Regions from separate parts of the Burkholderia mycopellens genome, predicted to be linked through region 2. Evidence: predicted binding sites of a transcription regulator. Region 2 holds the regulator's gene; each other region holds the start of a gene.

Region 1 (2,263 bases), 1.3 Mb from region 2:
CAGGAAGTCACGCGTCTGCTCCGGCAGCGTCAGCTCGGCGACGCCGTTCACCGGATGGATCTGCCGAGCGAGCACGTATGCGTTGGTCTCGAGCGCGCGATCGAACGGGCCGTTCGCGATCGTCTTCGCGACAAGATAGGTGACGGCGATGCTCATCGGCCACAGCAGCAGCAGCGGCGCGAGCATCCAGTCGAGGATCTCGCCGAACAGCGAGCGCGGGCGCGGTGCCTCGGGCGTATCGGTTTCGTCGGGCGGCGCGAACGGGTTCTCGTAGCGCGCGTCGCGCGCCTCGTCGGCGGCCGACGACGGCGCGCCGGTCGGGTGGCGGGTAGGGGCCGGCGTGGCCATCGCGGCGACGGCCGGTTTCAGCGTAGCGGCGTGCCGGCCGCCGCAGGCTGGGGCGCTGCCGTGTCGGCCGGCGCGGCGGGCGCGACTTTCTCGAGGCAGTAGCCGAGACCGCGCACGGTCGAGATCCGCACGCCGCTGGGTTCGATCTTCTTGCGCAGCCGGTGCACGTAGACTTCGATCGCGTTGTTGCTGACTTCCTCGCCCCATTCACAGAGATGGTCGACGAGCTGCTCCTTCGACACGAGCCGCCCGATCCGCTGCAGCAGCACCTCGAGCAGGCCGAGCTCGCGCGCGGAGAGGTCGAGCACGTGATCGTTCGCATACGCGATGCGGCCGACCTGGTCGAATGCGAGCGAGCCGTGGCGCACGACGGTCGGGCCGCCGCCTGCACCGCGCCGGGTCAGCGCGCGCACGCGCGCCTCGAGCTCGTTGAGCGCGAACGGCTTGGCCATGTAGTCGTCGGCGCCGAGGTCGAGCCCCTTCACGCGCTCGTCGACGCTGTCGGCGGCCGTCAGGATCAGCACGGGAAGGTTGGAATTGCGGGCGCGCAGGCGCTTGAGGACGTCGAGCCCGGGCATTTTCGGGAGCCCGAGGTCGAGGATCAGCAGGTCGAACGTCTGCATCGACAGCGCGGTATCGGCATCGACGCCGCTCTTCACGTGGTCGACCGCATAGCCCGATTGGCGGAGTGACCGGGTGAGGCCGTCCGCGAGTATGCTGTCATCTTCCGCGATGAGAATTCGCATGGTGCTGACCGATGGCCGGCAGGGCGTTCGCGCCGGCCGACTGTCTCCGAAGTTATTCGTGTACAACGCAGCCTGCATTGCGGGCTTGCACAAAACACTGTTTTTTTATACAGTGTCTGCATTCGTGGGCAGCGCTTGAAAGCGGGCGCGCCTCTGACAGACGCTGCTCATCATAGCAAAGGACGATTCATGGAAGATAGCAAGAAGGGCTCCGGGATGACCGCCGAGAAGAGCAAGGCGCTGGCCGCCGCACTCGCGCAGATCGAGAAGCAGTTCGGCAAAGGGTCGATCATGCGGATGGGCGACGGCGAGGCGGCGGAGGACATCCAGGTCGTCTCCACGGGTTCGCTGGGGCTCGACATCGCGCTCGGCGTCGGCGGCCTGCCGCGCGGCCGGGTGGTCGAGATCTACGGTCCGGAATCGTCCGGTAAAACCACGCTCACGCTGCAGGTGATCGCCGAGCTGCAGAAGCTGGGCGGTACGGCCGCGTTCATCGACGCCGAGCACGCGCTCGACGTCCAGTATGCGTCGAAGCTCGGCGTGAACGTGCCGGAGTTGCTGATCTCGCAGCCGGACACCGGCGAGCAGGCGCTGGAAATCACCGATGCGCTGGTGCGCTCGGGCTCGATCGACATGATCGTCATCGACTCGGTCGCGGCGCTCGTGCCGAAGGCCGAAATCGAAGGCGAGATGGGCGATTCGCTGCCGGGCCTGCAGGCCCGCCTGATGTCGCAGGCGCTGCGCAAGCTGACCGGCACGATCAAGCGCACGAACTGCCTGGTGATCTTCATCAACCAGATCCGTATGAAGATCGGCGTGATGTTCGGCAACCCGGAAACCACGACGGGCGGTAACGCGCTGAAGTTCTATGCGTCGGTGCGTCTCGACATCCGCCGGATCGGCTCGATCAAGAAGAACGACGAGGTGATCGGCAACGAAACCCGCGTGAAGGTCGTCAAGAACAAGGTGTCGCCGCCGTTCCGCGAAGCGATCTTCGACATCCTGTACGGCGAGGGCATCTCGCGTCAGGGCGAGATCATCGATCTCGGCGTGCAGGCGAAGATCGTCGACAAGGCGGGCGCCTGGTACAGCTACAACGGCGAGAAGATCGGCCAGGGCAAGGACAACGCGCGTGAATTCCTGCGCGAGAATCCGGAAATCGCACGCGA
Region 2 (2,263 bases):
AGGTCACGACGAATTCATCGATATTCCGGTAGCCGGCGCTGGTTTGCTGCTGGTGCGGCGCATGCGTTGCGTCGACCGGGCTTGCCGGTGCGGCAGCGGCGGGTGATTGCGATGGCGCTGCCGTGGTGGCCGTGTCGCTGCCCGGAGCGGTTGCGCTCGCCGGAGCCGGATTGGCTGCGGGTGCGGCCGGCGTGTTGCCCGGCGCATTGCCTGGCGCATTGCCTGGCGGCAAATTCGACCATTCAGGTGGACGCTCACCCGGATTGCCACGCGGCGGCAATCCGCTCATCAGCGCGGCCACGCCCTCCGGGGTTGCGTACGCATCGACCAGGGGGCCGATCAGTGCCGACCCGATCAGCGCACCGATCACCGCGAACGGATTGTTCTTCTTCACCGCGTCGATCCGGCGCATCAACTCTTCCGTGACCTGCTGCTTCAGGCTGATGCGCAGCGACGGGAAATCGACATACTCGCTGATGGCCTGCGCATCACGCGCATCGATCGCCGATTTCAGGCGACCGAGCGCGACGTACGGCGACGCGTAGCCATAGCCGATCGCCGCAATGATGGCGACGGCCAGCACGACGATCAGCAGGGGCTTGAGCCGCCATGCGCGGCCCGAAGATCCGGTCACGTTGCCTCCGGTGCGGGGATATTCCGCAATCAGAGACCGCCTGGCGTGGCCGATCGTTCCTCCGCGATGCAGCGATCGATCATCCGGCACACGGCATCGATCGTGCCGACCATGATCAGGCGCGAACGGCCGTGATAGACGCGCACCGGCGCGCGGCGCGCGGGTTCGGCGTGATTCAGGCCGGCGTTCAGCGATACCCGCGCGAAAGCGGGAAGCGCCGACGGCAGCAGGGACGCCTGCCGTTCGACTGCGACTTCTTCTTGCACGGGCGCCGCCGCGGACAGCGGTGCGCAGGGCGTGCGGCCGCGCAGGTGACGCAGGCGACCGAATTGACGGAAAGGCAGCAGACGGGAAAGGCGTTCCATGATGTTCTCCTGAGCGAGACGGAATGTCAGAGTTCGCCCGAGCGAATCAGCCCGACGGCGATGCCTTCCAGCGCGAATTCCGCGCTGCCGGCCTTGACGAAGATGTTTTCGTAATCCGGGTTCTCCGCGATCAGCTCGAGACCGCCAGGCCGGCGCATCAGGCGCTTGACCGTGACGTCGTCGCCGAGACGCGCAACGATGATCTGGCCGTCCTTCGCTTCCGTGCGCTTCTGCACGGCGAGGAGGTCGCCGTCGAGGATGCCGGCGTCGCGCATCGACAGGCCGCGCACTTTCAGCAGGTAATCGGGCTTGCTGGAGAACAGCGCGGGATCGCACGCGTAATGCTGCGAGATGTGCTCCTGCGCAAGGATCGGGCTACCGGCCGCGACGCGGCCGACGAGCGGCAGCGACAGCTGCATCAGGCCGGCGTGCGGCAGCGTGAACTGGTGCGGGGCATCGTCGATGCCGAGCAGGCGGATGCCGCGCGATGCGCCGGCGGCCAGCTCGATCACACCCTTGCGCGCCAGCGCGCGCAGGTGCTCCTCGGCCGCATTCGGCGAGCTGAAGCCCAGTTCGGCCGCGATCTCGGCACGGGTGGGCGGGAATCCGGAGCGCTCGATCGCGCGACGGATCAAGTCGAACACTTGCTGCTGACGGGCGGTGAGTTTGGTCATGGCTCAACTGTATGGATAGACAGTGAGCTGTATTTTTATACAGTAGTTCGCGAATTTCAAGTGTTACTTGAGGTTCGACGTGATCGCGCCGGTTCCGGCGCGATTTCGCGACGCCCCGACGCCGGTTCATCTGCCGCAACCGTCCATCCAGCCTGCGTTAGCACTTTTGAGTATTAAAAAATGAGGAACGATTATTTTTAATCATGTAACCCGTTCGTTAGACTGGCCCGACATCGCAATACCGACAACACTGGAGAACCAAGGATGGGCAAGCGCAACACGGGGCTGGTGGGCGGGGTGGGCCGCCTGATCGCAACACTCGCGCTGGGCGCGGCGGCGGCGCTGGGCGTCGCGACGCACGCGCAGGCCGATACGACCTTCCTGAACGTGTCGTACGACCCGACGCGCGAGCTGTATCAGGACTTCAACCAGGCGTTCGGCAAGGAGTGGAAGGCGAAGACGGGCGAGACCGTCAACTTCAAGCAGTCGCACGGCGGCTCGGGCGCGCAGGCGCGCTCGGTGCTCGACGGCCTCCAGGCCGACGTCGTGACGCTGGCGCTGGCGTACGACATCGACGCGCTCGCGAACAA
Region 3 (2,263 bases), 1.5 Mb from region 2:
GCGCCGCGAGCGTCTCACGCACCTGGCGACACAGCGACGGCAAGCCGCCGAACAGGCGCAGGCTCGGGCCGACGTCGACGATCAGCGTGGCTTCGTCGTCGAGCGCGACGCACGGCGAGAAGCGCAGCAACGCGAGCGCGACCGCGCGCAGCGCATCGGCCTCGCGCGCGGGATCGCGTTCGACGAGTTGCGTCTCGGGCGCGAGCGTCAGCACGCCGCCGCGCTTCATGCCCGCGCGCACGCCTTGCCGGCGCGCGGCTGCATCGGCGATCAGCACGACGCCTTGCTCGAGCACCGCGCAGCCGGCGCCGCCGGCCGCTGCGTCAGACGGCGGCGGGGCGCACACGTCGAGCGGCAGGCGCGGCAGATGGATGCCGAGCAAGACGCGCATAGCGGCTCTCCACGATGGGCGACGGCAGGTCGAGCACGAGCGGCTCGCCGCGCGCCGGCCCGCGACGCTTGACGATATCGAGCGACACGCCGCCCGGCACGGGATACAGCGCGACGCGCAGCACGGCCGGCGACGGCTGCCGCGCGGCCGACAACGGGCGCAGCATCACGAACAGCGTGTCGCCCGTACGCGCGGCCGCGAGATGCAGGCGCCGCAGCGCATCGGGCCGCGCGTCCTGCCAGAGCAGCAGCGCGCCGCAACAACCGGTCTTGAGCGCCTGCTCGGCGGCCCACAACGCATCCGTGCGGCTGCCGGCGCGCAGCCACAGCAACGCGTCGGCCGGCACGCCGAGACTGGCGAGCGCGGTCGCATGCGGCGATTGTGGCGGCGCGACGAGCGCGAGCGGACGCCGGGCGCTGACGGTGCGTGCGAGCGCGGGCGCGAGCAGCCGCATCTCGCCGCAACCCGGCTGCGCGGCCAGCAGTTCGACGAGCCCGCCGACCGGCCAGCCGCCGCCCGGCAGCTCGGCGGACAGCGGCGCAAAGCCCGTGTCGATCGTGCGCGGACCGCCGCGCGCGAGCTGCGAGCCACGCCAGAGCGATGGATGAAGGGATTCGGGAGAAATGGAGGATGCGAGCATGACGCCACCCACAACTGTATGGATATACAGTATATGGCAATGCGCTCGCATCGCACAGCGCCGGTGCGAAACCGGTTTTTGTCAGAGGAAAAACGGGGAGAAAGCCGGCGCGCCCGTCATGTTACGGTGCGCCGGATCGGGCGTGGCCGGATCGTGCCGCCCGAACGCCCGCCACAACCATCCGGCCCGATGCGACGCACGCGCGCCGAATCGCCCGACCGGATCGGCATGCCACGCCTCACGCAGACCGGCACGGTGCGGCATCCCGCACCGCGCCGGCCCGCCTGCCGCCCGTCAGCCGAGCAGCAACGCGTCGTCGTCGAGCTGCTCGTGACGCACCTTCTCGAACATCTGCAGCAGGTCCGGCACGTCGAGCCCCTTGCGCGCGTCGCCCGACACGTCGAGCACGACCTGCCCCTGGTGCAGCATCACCGTGCGGTCGCCGTAGTCGAGCGCCTGCCGCATGCTGTGCGTGACCATCATCGTCGTCAGCTTGCTCTCGGCGACGATGCGCGCGGTCAGTTCCAGCACGAATGCGGCCGTCTTCGGATCGAGCGCGGCGGTGTGCTCGTCGAGCAGCAGGATCCGCGACGGCCGCAGCGATGCCATCAGCAGGCTCACCGCCTGCCGCTGGCCGCCCGACAGCAGCCCGATCCGGTCGGTCAGCCGGTTCTCGAGGCCGAGGTTCAGGAGCCGCAGCTTGTCGCGGAACAGCTCGCGCGACGGCCGGTCGAGCGCGGCCCGGAAGCCGCGCCGCGCACCACGCGCCATCGCGAGCGCCATGTTCTCCTCGATCGTCAGCGCCTCGCAGGTGCCGGCCATCGGATCCTGGAACACGCGCGCGACGAGGTGCGCGCGATCCCACGCAGCCTTGCGCGTGACGTCCGTGCCGTCGATCGAGATGCGCCCCGCATCGACGGCCTGGTCGCCGCTGACCGCATTGAGGAAAGTCGACTTGCCGGCGCCGTTCGAGCCGATCACCGCGACGAACTGGCCGTCGGGAATCTCGAGCGACAGCCCGCGCAGCGCACGCGTCTCGATCGGCGTGCCGGGATTGAACGTGAGTGTCAGGTCTCGTGCGGACAGCATGTCAGGCCCCTCCGTTCTTGCGCGCGAACAGCTTCTTGCGCGTCGCCGGCAGCACCAGCGCGATCGTGACGAGCGCGGCCGTCACGAGGTTCAGATCCTGCGCCTTCAACCCGATGAATTCGCTGTTGAGCGCAAGCGCGATG

The links. Region 2 encodes LexA, which represses DNA repair genes until DNA is damaged. Its sites were predicted from a motif close to ACTGTATNNNNATACAGT; they were not measured.
Region 1: a site for LexA is predicted at 1,191-1,208, ahead of recA (recombinase RecA). Genes of this name have one in related genera too.
Region 3: a site for LexA is predicted at 1,045-1,062, ahead of imuA (translesion DNA synthesis-associated protein ImuA). Genes of this name have one in related genera too.

Annotation. Positions count from the first base shown of each region.
Region 1 covers NZ_OZ183802.1:3,293,187-3,295,449, reverse strand. Annotated here, with positions in the region: gene ACPTTC_RS15345 (sensor histidine kinase) at 1-348, opposite strand, end outside; gene ACPTTC_RS15340 (response regulator transcription factor) at 366-1,094, opposite strand; gene recA (recombinase RecA) at 1,284-2,263, shown strand, end outside.
Region 2 covers NZ_OZ183802.1:1,971,084-1,973,346, forward strand. Annotated here, with positions in the region: gene ACPTTC_RS09165 (DUF2939 domain-containing protein) at 1-634, opposite strand, end outside; gene ACPTTC_RS09170 (hypothetical protein) at 664-999, opposite strand; gene lexA (transcriptional repressor LexA) at 1,026-1,673, opposite strand; gene ACPTTC_RS09180 (sulfate ABC transporter substrate-binding protein) at 1,938-2,263, shown strand, end outside.
Region 3 covers NZ_OZ183802.1:3,514,087-3,516,349, forward strand. Annotated here, with positions in the region: gene ACPTTC_RS16370 (Y-family DNA polymerase) at 1-391, opposite strand, end outside; gene imuA (translesion DNA synthesis-associated protein ImuA) at 324-1,031, opposite strand; gene ACPTTC_RS16380 (ABC transporter ATP-binding protein) at 1,326-2,120, opposite strand; gene ACPTTC_RS16385 (ABC transporter permease) at 2,122-2,263, opposite strand, start outside.